DNA from 4 places in the Methylomonas sp. 11b genome. Region 4 is predicted to be linked to each of the others. Evidence: riboswitches for the same ligand, from Rfam matches in the RefSeq annotation. Region 4 holds a riboswitch; each other region holds the start of a gene.
The links. A riboswitch is a leader RNA that binds a small molecule or an ion and turns the genes downstream of it on or off. The one in region 4 is predicted to bind cyclic di-GMP.
Positions count from the first base shown of each region.

Region 1: another riboswitch for cyclic di-GMP. It lies ahead of METH11B_RS0116520 (VPLPA-CTERM sorting domain-containing protein); the one in region 4 lies ahead of METH11B_RS29835 (hypothetical protein).
Region 2: another riboswitch for cyclic di-GMP. It lies ahead of METH11B_RS0105625 (hypothetical protein); the one in region 4 lies ahead of METH11B_RS29835 (hypothetical protein).
Region 3: another riboswitch for cyclic di-GMP. It lies ahead of METH11B_RS0118800 (hypothetical protein); the one in region 4 lies ahead of METH11B_RS29835 (hypothetical protein).

Region 1 is NZ_KI911557.1:3,436,799-3,440,407, forward strand. It holds gene METH11B_RS29515 (hypothetical protein) at 80-916, opposite strand; gene METH11B_RS0116520 (VPLPA-CTERM sorting domain-containing protein) at 1,112-1,861, opposite strand; cyclic di-GMP riboswitch class I at 2,307-2,381, opposite strand; gene lpxC (UDP-3-O-acyl-N-acetylglucosamine deacetylase) at 2,803-3,609, opposite strand, start outside.
Region 2 is NZ_KI911557.1:1,216,687-1,220,295, reverse strand. It holds gene gspL (type II secretion system protein GspL) at 1-585, shown strand, start outside; gene gspM (type II secretion system protein GspM) at 587-1,081, shown strand; cyclic di-GMP riboswitch class I at 1,802-1,880, shown strand; gene METH11B_RS0105625 (hypothetical protein) at 1,920-2,711, shown strand; gene METH11B_RS0105620 (hypothetical protein) at 2,812-3,609, shown strand, end outside.
Region 3 is NZ_KI911557.1:3,908,099-3,911,707, reverse strand. It holds gene METH11B_RS0118805 (hypothetical protein) at 1-465, opposite strand, end outside; gene METH11B_RS0118800 (hypothetical protein) at 620-1,396, opposite strand; cyclic di-GMP riboswitch class I at 1,469-1,547, opposite strand; gene METH11B_RS0118795 (TonB-dependent siderophore receptor) at 1,833-3,609, opposite strand, start outside.
Region 4 is NZ_KI911557.1:4,184,075-4,187,683, forward strand. It holds gene METH11B_RS0120120 (hypothetical protein) at 1-312, opposite strand, end outside; gene METH11B_RS29835 (hypothetical protein) at 412-1,524, opposite strand; cyclic di-GMP riboswitch class I at 1,624-1,708, opposite strand; gene METH11B_RS0120135 (hypothetical protein) at 2,086-2,361, shown strand; gene METH11B_RS0120140 (ATP-binding protein) at 2,650-3,609, shown strand, end outside.

The DNA.
Region 1 (3,609 bases), 750 kb from region 4:
TCTCGCCAAATTCCGTATTTACACGAACACAGGCTTAAGTCTTTTGGGTTTAAGCGCTTCCTTGTGTGTTGGTTAACGCTTAAGCGTTGCGTTTGCCTCGGCCTATGCCCAAAAAGCCGGCCAGCGCGCTACCGAACAACCAAACAGCCGAAGGCACGGGTACCGCGGCAGGTGGGGTGTATGTAGAGGCGGCCGCCGACGCGGAAATGTTCAAGGAGATACCGGCGCTGGAGCCGAGGACGTCTGCGCCGCCGACGAACACTGCATACCAGCCGGCCTGCAAATCGTTCAGCGTCAAGGTAGCGTATCTTTTGGTGTTGGCAAACGCAGGGTTACCGGTGACACCTGTCGAGCCGGATACGCCGGTTTCATAGAGGTCGTCGATACTGACATCGTGTGCACCGGAGTCGATGACGTCGCCGAACGAGTTAACGTAGTTTTTGCTGGAGGAACTGACGTAGCCCAGCGTTTCGACAATGCCGTCAGCGCCTGTTGCCCAGATGATGCCTGGATCTCCGGCTTGGCCGACCGAGTTGAATTTATGGATTTGGCCGGTTAGCTCTGCCGGTGTATCGACGCCGACCGTTTCGCCCGAATAAGCCACATTGGTTCTGAAGATTGAAAACGCCGGAAAGTTTGCAGCGGATGAGCGCGCGTCTACGGTCACGGATTGGGCTGATGAGCTTAGATAGAAGTTGGTAAATGCGCCTTGCATGCCCCAGCCATCGTTGGACAGAGCCGGATTGCCCGCGAAGCCCAGATTGCTGGAATTGAAACTGGGGTTTGAGATGCTAGTGCCCAACTCAAGGGTGTTATCGGCACCTGTCCAAGCCGCCGCGGCGGGTTGAGCGAAGGCAAAGGATAAGGCAGCGGAAGATAGGGTGATTTTGAAAATGTTTTGTAAATCGATGTTCATTTTTGAGTGTCTCCAATATCCACCACATCGCGGTTTACGATTGTGGTAGATTTAAGTTGCTGTTTAATCTGGATTCGTCTGAGGTGTTTCGGGCCTGGCAGCCAAAAGTGGACGATTCCAAAGTTTTAATATGCATTGCGAGGGGTAAGTCGATAGCTGATGTCGGTTTACCTACTCGCTCTTACTCCCTGTGGTTTATGCGGTGCGGCGTTTGCCGAATACGCCTAATCCCGCTAACGCAGAACCAAACAACCAAACGGCCCCTGGCACCGGTACTGCGCTAACGCCCTGTGCAGTTATGGTTAAAGGCAGGTTGGCTCCAGTGACGTAGTCGTTAGCGGTAAGGGTTATTTGATAGTCAAAATGATCCTGACCTGTGGTGCCAGTTACAGGGTTGAGGCCAGTTGCACCGGTAATCGTGTCGCCCTTATTGAAACCCAGCACGGCTTCTTCAATGGTGAGAGAGTAATCTCCAAAAGCAATAATGTAATTGCCTACGTCCAAAGCAGTCGCCAGATAGGAGTCTCGGCTCAACAAGCTGCCGTCGGCCCATCCGCCGGTATTGCCAGGTATGGTGTAGGCTGGACTGTCGTCGCCGCTGACTATTTCCGTAGTGAGTGAGACCGTATCCTGAAAAATGCGGAATTGGCTATCCGCCAGGGTTAGTTCGCCGTCGCCGTTGATATCGACATAGGCGCCGGGATGTGCGCCCCAGCCCGCTGCGTAGCCTTCATTCGCCAGCACATCGATGACAACATTGGCAGCCGATGACAACGAAAACGAATAGAAATCGATTGTGGTACCGGCGCCGTGAACCGGGTCGACGGTCTTATAGATGGTTCCGTTTACGACCTCGGCCTGTGCGCTGCTTAGGCCTAAAAGTGAAATGGCAAGTGTTGCAGCCACCTTTTTTAAGGTTTGGGCATTTCTAGTGTTAACAGACATAATTCAATTCCTTTAAATAGAGTAAGACGTAGATTTTTACCGGTAGTCTCTACCGGCGACATTCAAGGTTTCGTATTTCCCTTTACGAGTTGTTGTCTAACGCACATGTGCCCGCTGCCGCGATGCCAGGCTCTTACTGTTCGATCCTGTTCGTACGGTAAGGGCCTAGGGCTGGCCGTTTGACCAACGGCTTCCCGCGCAATTTGAACGGTCTTAAAACCACTAAGTATTTCAATATTCCCGGATTGATCATGCCGCGCTATGTTTGCGAGAGAAGCAGTCCAAAGAGTTTGAAATACCGGGCTAGTTTGCACAGTGTGTTAAACAATGGGTTCAGACCAATCAGGTGATATAACAAACTATTCCTGACCAGTGAGCGACTGCTAGGGGATAGTTGTCGTCGTTTCCATATCGACCCGCTAATCCCTTCTCTTGCCTGCTCAAAAGAGGTAGCTCGACTATCTGAATCAGATCCGCAGCTTTCCGGCCCCGCCTTGCGACGAGTGTGGCGACTTGTTGGCTGCGCCCAGAGGGTGCAGCATTAATAGCTAAGCAAAATATGCGCCAGAATAACGCTAAGTGTGGGTGGTCAGCTTTTTTGTATGAATATTTATATATAAAACAAGGGGATAAATGGTTTGCTTTGAGATGGTGGGGCTGCAATAAGCGTGGCTGTTTTCCGGGGCTCCAGCTGGCTTTAATACTAGGGGATGAGTTATTTCACGTATTTTGAGTTATATCCCTTACTTTTTGCAGGGATAGACTTTGCCATCGGGATGAGCAGATGAATTAGAGCCAGCCTAGAGAGTCGGCCATTTCTGAAAGGGCCATGGCTACTCATTTAGGGCAATATTAGCTGGAAAATTCTTTAAAAATTGGCTGGAAGGGACGGGGAGGCTTGGGCCTCCGCCGTTTATTCCGGGTATTTGGCGGGGTTGGTCTTAGCCGGTAGCTCTAGCCGAAGTTTGCGCGGAATGCATGAAGGATATGGGTGCTTCTTCGGCATTTTCGAAAGTCACCATTTCCCAGGCGTCTTTGTCGTTCATTAGACTTAGCAACAACTTGTTGTTCAGCGCGTGGCCGGATTTGAAGCCTTGATATTCGCCGATCAGGCTGTAGCCCAGCAAATATAAGTCGCCGATGGCATCGAGGATTTTGTGTTTCACAAATTCGTCGGCATAACGCAGACCGTCTTCGTTCAATACTTTGTCGTCGTCCACCACGATGGCGTTATCCAGGCTGCCGCCCAGCGCCAGATTGTTTTCACGCAAAAACTCGATGTCCTTCATAAAACCGAAAGTGCGGGCCCGGCTGACTTCCTTCACAAACGTAGTCGAAGAAAAGTCCATCACAGCGGTTTTTAGATGTTCGGAAAACGCCGGATGTTCGAAATCGATGGTAAAGGTGACTTTAAAGCCATCGAACGGTTCGAACGCGGCCCATTTATCGCCGTCTTCCACGCGGATTGCCCGTTTGATGCGGATGTATTGCTTGGGGACATCCTGCTCGACCACGCCAGCCGATTGCAACAGAAACACAAATGGTCCGGCGCTGCCATCCATAATCGGTACTTCGGCGGCGCTGACATCGACAATCGCGTTGTCTATGCCCAAGCCGGCCAAAGCCGACAGCAAATGTTCGACGGTGGACACCTTAACGCCGTCGCGGACCAAAGTCGTGGACAGCTTGGTTTCGCCAACATTTTCTGGGCGCGCGGCTATCATCACCGGCGTTTCCAAATCCACGCG
Region 2 (3,609 bases), 3.0 Mb from region 4:
GGTTTGGAAACAGTCATAGCCAAGCCTTTGCAATTCATGGCGAGCGCCGTCGAGTCATTGCCAGCCGAGCTGAATTTGTTGAGCGGTGCTTATGCCGTCAGTCATCGTCCAAAAGGCCTCTGGCAACAGTGGCTACCGGCGGCAATAATTCTGTGCGTGGCACTGGCGGTGCAGAGCTACGCTTTACTACATACCTATTGGCAACAACAAGCCGAACTAAGCGAGTTGGAAGCGAAAAGCCAAGAGCTGTTCAAACAAACTTTTCCCGATGTGAAACGCATCGTCAATGTCAAAGCTCAGGCCGAGCAACAGCTGGCGCAGCTCAGAAAACAACAGGCTTTTGCCGGTAGCGGCTTCATGCGCTTGATCTACCGTTCCGGATTGGTGTTGAAAGACGCGCCGGCCGTACACTTGAAAAAGCTCAATTTCCTGAACGGCGGTTTGCAGTTACATCTGCTTGCCGACGACATCGGCCAACTGGAGCAATTCAAACAGCAGTTGCAAAGCACGGTGCAAGTCAAAATTCAATCCGCCGACAGCGGCGCAAACGGCGTGGAGGCGCAACTTGAGATTCGCGAAAAATGACATGGCGAAGCGTTTTGCCGAATTAACGCCCAGAGAGCGAGTGCTGGCGCTGGGTGGTGTACTGGTCGTGCTGATGTATGGCGCATACCTGCTGTTTTACCAACCAATTGCTGAACAAAGCCGCTTGCTGACCCTAAAAATCCAGGCGCAACAGCAAATCTATACCTACTTACAACAAGTCGGTAACGAAGCTGCGGCTTTGCGGCAACAGGCTACGGTTGATGCACCGGCATTGGATGGCGCTAATCAATCGCCGCTGGCGGTAGTCGATTTCAGCAGCCAGCAGCTGGAGATAAAACCGGCGATCAAACACCTGTCGCCGGAAGGCGAGGACAAAGTCAGCGTCTGGCTGGAACATCTGGCTTTCGACCAACTGATGTCCTGGTTGGCAATTTTGGAAACCAAACACCGTTTGCAGGTACTGCAAATCGATGTTGAAAAACCGGCCGATGCTGATGGTATCGTCAATGCCAAGGTCTTACTGGGTGTTGTTTAGTCTGCTCAGGTATCGTCGCTCCCGCGCAGGCGGGAGCCCAGTTGCCGCAGCCGATTTGCTGCGCGGTCCCAAGGCGTCCAGTTTCCCGTGAATGCCCAGTCCAGAATTCATTGATAGCTTCAAACTTGCCTTCCATGGCACTGGATGCCCGCTCTTGTGCCCTGTGGGTAACCCCGCGGGCATCACGGACTTCTTGGGTTTAGCTGAAGTAGCTCAATAGTCAGGATGCGCCTTGCCGTCCACAGCTCACGACAATTCATGCCTGGACCACGTCCCACTGCTATTAAGTTAAGAGCGGATGGTTCTATCTCCCCTCATCCCAACCTTCTCCTGGAGGGAGAAGGGGATTCTTCCTTCGCTCAATGGCAGTGAGGCAATGCCCGCAAAAAGAATCTTAAATTTCATAGCTACCGCCCGCGCCCGATCATCCGCTGAATTTTCGTGTTAGCGGTCGGCTTTGTAATACAGATGTATTACATGTCACGTGAATTTAACAATGCTGTAACCGAAAAGCCGCTATTGCTCTGGAATAATCCGCGTCAAGTTGAAGGGTCGAGGATCGGCAGTTCAGCAAGGATTCAGGAGCAACTAGGGAACACGGACGGCACGGACAAGGAGCGGCTAAGGAAGAGGATAGGGAGGAGGCTAAGGGGGAAATGGTAGCGGGGGCAACAAAAGCGGCGCTGTCAGGATGTTAGATAGCGTCGAGTACGATCTAAAGCGTGTAAAAGCCAAACTCGTTGTGAAGCGGGGACGGAAAGTCACAGGTCTTGCAGGTCAAGACGGCTGGGCTGTCACCTTATGTCATTAATCGAAATTTAAACATGAGGTTTTAAAAATGAAATTGTCTAAAAAATTGTTGGCAGTTGCAGTATTGGCGGCGGCCGCTTCAGGCGCCGCGGAAGCGCGTATCCAAGCTATCGGTGATGCAACAGCAGACGGTAGCGAGTTTTTGTTCAACCTGGTTGACTACACAGCGAAAACTTCATTTACACTGGATTTGGGTATCACTGTTGAGCAATTTCTGGCTAACCCTAGCCAATCATTGTCTTTCTCACTGAGCGACAACAACTTTCAATCATTCGCTGCTGCTTACACTGCCGGCAACGACGTTGCTTGGGGAGTTTCTGGTGGTCATGGGATCCTGGCTGACCTGACTGACCTGCCTAAATTTGGTTTCTACACAACGTCAGTAGTTCCTTCTCCTGCCGTCATCGATAGCAATGCAGGCGACATTGGTAATACTATGAGTAAATGGAACGTTATGGTTGGTTCTGTTCAAACTCAAGATGCCAATTCTAACAATCTGAGCACCTTCAGAACTGTTGGCCAACAAGGTTATACAGCTGTTTACGGTAACGATTTCCAAACTGCTTTGCCATTTGCCGCCCAAGGTCAGTTAGGCAATGCTTTGGCGTTCGTTCATGAAAAAGTCAATGCCGACGATTTCGATACTGGAGAATTGGAAACTTTCCCAGGTACATGGAATTTTTCATTTAGCGGTAACGTGGGTTCTTTGACCTATACCGCTGCACCCGCTGCTGTGCCACTGCCTGCCGCAGTTTGGATGTTCGGCGCCGGCTTGATGGGCGTACTGCGCGCCACTCGTCGTAAATCATTGGCGGTTTAATCCCGCAAACGTCTTGAGCCGGCCGGATTCTGCTTTGCTGGTTCCCCCTTCATGAACGGGTCGGCTCAAACTTTAAATTCAATCAATTGAGAGATATACAATGAAAAAGCAATTATTGTCTGCTGCTATCGCAGTGGCTTCTCTGGCAGGTTTCTCGCAAGGTGCATCCGCACATGCGCCAAGCGTCACGCCGGATATCGAAATCTTTATGTCCGGCGCTAGCGCGCAAGACAAAGCCCTGGCGGCATTGTTTGTTAATTTGTGCGACGCCGGTACTTTGGATGTATTTAAAGACAACGGTACAGCGGGTTCCGAAGGTAAAAACCATAGTGCTTATTTCTGCACACTGAACTCTACTAACGTACCCGGCCTGACCGTCAACGGTGCTGCCGCAACCACGGCTAAAGTATTGTTCCACAAACGTTCTGCCGGCGGTTCTGCGCAAGGTGTTAACCCGCTGATCGACGGCGTGGCGATTGCTGCTATGCGTATTGACAACGGTAACTGCACCCAACAAGGCGCGACCAACACTTGGTTTTGCAACGCCAGCGGCGCTAACCTGACCAACGTGCTGTCCGATGCCGGTATTTCCGATGTCGAGCCAAAATTGTTCGTCGGTCCTAACAAACCTTCAAACGCTAGCGAAGTTGATCCAGTTAAAGCAGATGCCGCACTTAACGTGGTGCCAGCAGCGGCCTTGGTATTTGGTGTGCCGGTTTCCGATAACTTGTATGTGGCTTTGCAAAGAGCGCAAAACCTGCTGGCCGGTTTTGGCGGCAGCTGCGCACCTGGCGATTACACCGAAGCCTGTATGCCGAGCTTGAGCAAACAACAAGTGGCTGAATTGATCTCCGGTCAAATCAAAAGATGGTCCGAGTTTAAAGTAAACGGCACTGCC
Region 3 (3,609 bases), 280 kb from region 4:
GACCAAGCCGGCCCCGCCGGGCGGCCAGTTCGGCGCATAAAACCCCTGCACGCCGCTCATACCGACTTGCGCCCCGGCCACCCCGGCCAGTGTGCCGGTATCGATGGCAAACTCGGCTGACGTCGCTTTGACATGACGCTGACTGGCTTGCGGACTAGGATCGTTACCGATAGCCGTCAACTCGAACACCTGATTAAGTCCGGAAATCTCGGTGTTGTTGAGTTGGCTAAGCAAATGGTCGCCGGTATTGACCGGATTATCGGCATTGGACGTTGCAGTACTCCAAAACGTCGACAAGTAATAACCCCCGGCGTAAGGCGCCAGCGCATTGCGGTCCAGGTTCATCGTAAAGGTACCACCGGATGGCGCATTCAATATCGCGGCATCGGCGCTTGGAGATACCATCCCCATGCCAATAACCAGCACGGCCAAAACGGGATAGCCGTGGTTTTTGTTGATCTTCATAAAAGCCCTACAGCCGATGGTCAGAATAAGCCCTCTCCCTGCCTGAATACGCAAACAGCCGCAGTGCACGGCATGCGGGCAAGAAGAAGGATTTATTTCAATAAGCTAAGGCCCGGAGCGAATCTTGGCGACCGCCCCAAGCCCACTTTGCGAGTTAAGCCGCGACCAAGGCTTTTCTGCGACTTGCACCCAGCAAGCCCAGCAGACCGCTGCCGAACATCCACACGGCCGCAGGCACCGGCACAGCGGACGGCGCCAGACTAAAAGTACCGACCACGGCATTGGTATTGGCGCCAACCAAACCGGCCCACAAACCGGTCCATTGCAAATCGCCGCTCAGTAGTAATTCGCCATTGCTGTTCAGCGACTCGGCGACGTTGGTCAGCTTCAAGAAATTTTGGTAGCCGAAACCGGTATCGAAGGTTTTTATATTCCAGGTGCTCCCGGTTTTTACCAGGCTAAAGTCGTAGGGCGTCAAAATGCCGCTGCCGCCTTGGCTGGTCAACAACCAGGCGCCGCTCAGACCGATTTGACCGATCGAGGTGTTGCCGGCGTCCATCGTTGTGGCTTGTTCGGTACGGCCATAGGGGCCGGCAGCCGGATAGCTGTTGGTCGTGGTGTTGCTGTTAACCGCAAACGACATCGCTGTGCTAGCGGTTGCCGATAGCGCCGTTCCGCCGTTGGTTGCGCCGGTAATGCCGAGTAAATTATCGCTGGCGCCCCAATGTTTCGTGACAATCCAGCCATTCGGATACCCGCTGCCGACATTGACAGATGCCGCCGCAAAAGCGGCATTGTTGATGGTGATGGTGGCATCGCCGCTAACTTGTGCAGCGCTCGCTGTTGCAGGCGCTAAAACGGCGGTCAATGCGCTGAAGGCTAACAGGCCGGCGCTTGCCAGTTGATTGCGGTTGTAGTGCAAGATTGTCATTTTTTATTCCTTAATAAATTACGGTTAAAGTTAATCTGCAAATCGCCAACCCGAATTTAGGGCAGTTAACTTGCAGGTAACCCGGCTGTCTTAATCTCCAAGACCCGTGGCTTTCCGGCTCCGTCTCGCGGCGGATGTGGCATGTTTGTCGCGGTCCTTACGACATCACTCTAAGTCCCTGAGTGAGGTGCTCCTGAAAAACTCCTGTGGCAAATAGATAACGACGACATCAGTACTCCTGATTAGTAAGCTGCTTCAGCTAATTCAAAGGCACGTCGCGTAAGTCGTCATTTCGGCAGGGATTGCCGAAATCCAGACTGCATGGATAGCTCGAAGCTCGCCATCCATGGCACTGGATGCCCGCTCTTGTGCCCTGTGGGTATCCCGGCGAGCATGACGGACTTTTTTGGTTTAGCTGAAGCATCTTGCTATCAGGTCAGTACTTGATCGAAACACTGACAAATCCGGCTCGGCCGGGTCCCGGCGCCACCCGGCCCTCGAAATAGCCGTAGGGCTGAAAATAATCCTCATCGCTGAGATTCTTGACGGTGGCCGCCCATTTGAAACGCCCGGTTTCGTAAGCTAACGCCGCGTCGAAGCTTTGGTAGCCGGCGGTTTTGAAGCGGTTGTCGTCGGACAAATACGCCCCGGCACGGGCATAAACGCCGAAACCCAAGCTAAAGCCTTGCAGCGCATCCTGCTGAAAACGGTAATGCGCCCAGAGCCGCCCGGCATCCTCCGGGACTTGGGCTAAGCGAGTGCCGGCAGCCACCCCGGCTTCGTCGTCCATGAACCGGGCGTCGGTATGCGCATAGTTCGCCAGCACGCTGAAGCCCTCGACCGGTTGCCAGAGCAAATCCATTTCAACACCACGCGAGCGTTGCTGGCCGGCGGCGACCGAACGCCGCTGAAAATCGCTGCTGTCGGTAACCGCGACCTGGCTGCGCTCGATTTGATACAGCGCCAATTGGCCGCTGAATTGGTTCGCAAAATTGAATTTCAGGCCGGTTTCCAGATGGTTGGATAATTCCGGTGCCGGCGTATCGACAAAATTCACAAAGGGTTGACCGCGCATGCCTTCGCTGTAGGAAACAAACCAGGAAACCTCGTCGTTCAGATCAATCACGCCACCGAGTCGCGGCAGCCATTTCAGCGTATCGGTTTTAGCGTGTACCCCGGTTTGCGCATTATTAAAATCGATGCCAACCTTGCCCAGCCTGACACCGGACAGCCAATGCAAACGCCGGTACAGCGTGCTTTGCCACTGGAGGTAAGCGCCGTAAGTGATGTTTTCGATGAACTGATTTTCCAGGCCCGGCCCCGGCACAGCATAAGGGGTATCAAATATCGGCGCCCGCAGATCGACCGTACCGACACCCAAACCCAAGGGGCCAAAATCGCCCTCGATAAAGCCTGCATCGCGCAAGCGACTGTAATCCGCGCCCAGCAACAGATTGTTTTCGCTGGGACCCAGCTTGAAATTACCCTGCAAATTGCCCAGCACGCTGCGCTCTTGCTGTTGTTGAAACAATTCGGCATTGACCAATGCCCAACTCGATGCCGGTAGCAAGGGCCGGTCCGCGACGAGGCCATCGCTGCCGAACAGGGTCTGAATTTTCTCGTCGAATTCCGAGTGCGCATAGCGCGCCTTCAGGTTTAAGCGCCAGCTCCGATTGATGCTCCTTTCCAACGAGGCCCACACCGCATCGGCATTCGAATGGCTATCGGGCAGATTGGCCGGCCCCAAGAACAGGTCGGGCCGGGTAGCAAAATCGCCGGCAATGCTGCCGGTGGCGGGTAAGCCCTGATACTCCGGTTGCTGCCAGCGCGACACTTTGGCTTGGAACGTCAAACGGGTTTTATCGTTATCGGTCAGCGTCAGAGCCGGATTGATGTTGAAACGCTGAGTTTCGATCATGTCGATGTTGTGTCTGGCGTTGGTATATTCACCCGTCATGCGCAACAAAATATTGGCGTTTAGCGGTTGATTGACATCGAAAAACGGCTGATAAAAGCTGTGACTGCCGATTCTAAAACCCGCTTCGCCGAAGGCTTTGGCCTGCGGCAATTTGGAAAGCAGATTCACCACCCCGCCCACCGGGGAGCCCGAGCCGCCGCTGTAGAGCAAGGCGTTAGACCCCTTCAGCACCTCGATTCTCTCGATATTAATAGTGCTTTCCCGGTCGCCGGGGTTGTAGTACTGGGTAAAGCCG
Region 4 (3,609 bases):
GGCGGTATGCCCCCAGTTTGTCGCGCCGTCTTTATAAGCTTTGGCGCCCATGCCTATGCCGTGGCCGCTGGCGGTTTGCGAGTTCGCTACGCCGCCGTCGTTGTGGATCATCGCGACCCAGGTGGCGGGCAAATTGCCAATATAGCCTGGATCGCCATCAGACCATGGGCCCGTGGCGGAACCGTCCGGCGGGAAGGTATCGCCGGCAGCCAAATTGTAGGTCACGTGAGCGCTAGCCAAGCCGCTGACTGACATCAGTGCGCCCATGGCGCCTGCTAATACTAGTTTTTTAAAGGGTGAGTTTGCAGTCATTTTGGATCTCTATCGAATGAAATAAATGAGAGTAAGCCTATCGTTAAACAATGCTTGGTGAGGGGATTGCCGTTGTCTGGTGGCAATCCCGCTTGGCAATTAAGCCGCTAGTTGTTGTTTGCGGCGACCGAAACCGATCAAGCCGGCCATGGCGCTGCCGAACAGCCAGACTGCGCCTGGAACAGGCACGGCCGAAGTAGTTACCAATACGTCGTAGGTTACGCCATCGAGTGCGCCGCCACCGTGTGCGCCGACCACCAAGGTATAAAAGCCATTGGTGTGCAGCCCGGGTGTGCCGGTTGCATTCCATTCGGCTTGGTCGAACACAAACGAGTAGAACAAGGTGTCGGAAGTACTGCTCATGCTGGCCGTCCAGATAGCTTCGCCCAAGCTTGAGCCTTGCAGGCCGGTTTCGCCGATTGTGGCAGCCGCGTTACGGTCAGATGTGGAGCTGCTGTCTACATTGCGATACAGGGCAACATCCAATAAACCGTTAAATTGGCTGTAATCGGCGTCGTTTTTCACGGTAATGGTGGTTTTGATATTGCCGGCGCTGGCGCAGTTAGCGCTTGCTGTGTTTGCGCCGCAGCTAATATGAATCAAACCGTAATCCAGTCCCAGGCCGGTTGATGCCGAATTGCCTGCTACCGCCAAGTAAGGATGATCGCCATCAGCGGGCAGATCAGCCATGATGGTGCCCCAGGTAGCGGCGTTGGTGCCGCCGTTTTTGTCCGAGTAAGCTTTCCACAAGCTACCGATAGTGTTGGTGCCGAAGCTAGGGTTTGAGCTAATAAGGTTTGCTGTCAAGGCGCCAGTGTTGTCTGTAGCGCTTGAGCCGGTATGCAATTCGCGCTTGGTGAAACCGGTAGCGGTTGTGTGCTGACCGGAGTACCACATATAAGGTAGGTTACCTGCTACTTCTGTGGCTGTCTCAGCCGCTGTACCTGTGCCAGGGATCAAGGTATTCGCGCTTAAATCGCCCACTGTATAAACGTTGGTACCGTTCGCGATTCTATTGGTGCCGTTAGAGTTGGCGGAAACACCGTCGGTGCCGTTGATGCTGTTGGCGATGCCGAAGCCGATTGCTGAGTTACCCGAGGCTACTGTACCCGCGCCGGTCAGATTGTAGTAAGAATGTGCAAACGCTTGGCCTGAAACGCCCGCTAGGCCAGCTGTCAAAATAGCTGCTATAGCCGTTTTATGAAAGATCATGATCGTCCTCTTTGTTATTGGAATTAAAGGTAACAGCGAAACTGACAAAACTTGACCAATTGCATCGAGCCAAATTTTGCCCTCGCCCATGGCGCGCATGGGGGCAATCCGGCCTTCTTTAAATCGTTTTATAAGAACCGTGATTTTCCGGCCCCGCCTCACGACGGGTGTGGCAATTCTTGCTTTCAGAGATTTGCTAATTACGCCAGCGGCAGACATGGCAGGGATAGAGACCTACTAACCGCTTTTCGGAAAGCAAACCACGAAGCAAGTACACTAGTTGAAGCGAATAGTGGGCCAACTTAATAAAATATATAAATTTCATTGCATTACTGCTTATTTTGCCTGGGATGGCGTGAGTGAGCGGCGAGCGAAACTCAGCGAAATAGCTCAGACGCTTGCTTCATATAACACAGTTCAATTATTGGGGAATATTCCGGGGTTGGCGCTGAAGCTTGTTTTGGTGGATTTGATCAGGAATTTCTTTATTTTCTAGTCGTTTATTGTTAGGTTGTTGCGCCGCTAATTGGGTTGGCACGAGATTTTTCAGTGGAGAGATGTATGCAAAAAACCGATAAAACCCCGTTGTGGGTGTTCTTGGCCCTGTCCAGTATAGAAACCCGCAAAGGTGCGTTACTGTTGATCTGGAGTAGTATTGTTTTTACTCTGTACTGTGTGCCTTGGCCACTCTATTTCGATGGCAACGGCTGGGTTGCCAAATTATTTTTAATCGACGATTGGGAATGGTTTGCGATGATGCTGCCCATGACCTTCTGGTATTGGCTGAGCATGAGGTGGGTGGATAAAAACGGCGGCTGGCGTTTGGCCGGTGCGTGATATGCCGCATTATTTTTTGGGGCATGATTCGTCAGACCTTGTTGTTTGCTCCGGAAAGATTAGCGCGTAGATTTTCTTTCGATCTTTTAAGCGGCTAGCTTAATTCCGTATTTGCCAAGGCGCGTAGGGGTTTATATCGGGCGAGCAAACGGGGTTAAGGTTTTGCTACCAAAAATCGATTGTGAATACTCAGGTGGCCACCATCCAAGTTTGGTTGGCTTTCCACCTTATTAAGCGAGCGGCGGTAGTATATCGCTGCGGTGCTTTCTTCAATTTAGTGTTGTTTCTATGCTTTCACACATTCTGCCCAAAGCCGAAATCTCCATTCGCGAAAACCTGCGTTGGTTATACATTCTTAGAAATTTGATGCTGTTTGCCGTCACGGTAGCGGTATTTATCGCGGTGAACGGTTTGGGTATCAATTTGCCGCAAAATCAGTTGTGGCTGGCGATTTTTGCGATTTCCATACTCAATCTATACACCTGGCTGCGACTGAGAACGCCGGAAGAAGTAACCGAGCACGAGATTTTTTCGCAAATATGCATGGATGTGTTGGCGCTGGCCTATTTGCTTTATCTCACTGGCGGCGCGTCAAACCCGATTATTTGGGTGTTTCTTTTACCTTTAATTGTTACCGCTATCATGCTACCGCAGGCTTATGCCTGGAATATGGTAATCATTACGTCCTGCGTCTATACCGTGCTGATTGCCTACAACGTACCCTTGCCGGCCGTGGAGCCGCATATGGCGCATCCGGCAATGGCGGAGATGACGCCGGAAATGAGTCTGCAAATGCATTTGATGAACGACAGGCGGTATTTCAATCTGCATGTATTTGGTATGTGGTTTGGTTTTGTGTTTAGCGCCGGCTTGGTGGCTTTTTTCGTAGTCGAACTGTCCAAAACCTTGAAAGAACGTGAGCGAAATTTAGCGGATGCCCGCGAGAGTGCGCTACGCGACGAACGAGTTGTATCCCTGGGCACCTTGGCGGCTAGTGCCGCGCACGATATGGGCACACCGTTGGGGACGATTGCCATTTTGACGCATGAAATGGCGGAAGAGTTGTCGGAGCATCGTTACCCGGATATGCACCAGAAACTGGTGATTGTTCAGCAGCAGATTGATCGCTGCAAACAAGCCTTGTCGGTGATGTCGGCCTCCGCCGGCGAGATGCGGGCGGAATCCGGCAAGGTGATGCTGGTGAGCGAGTATATCGATGAAGTATTGGGCCAGTGGCGCACGCATAAA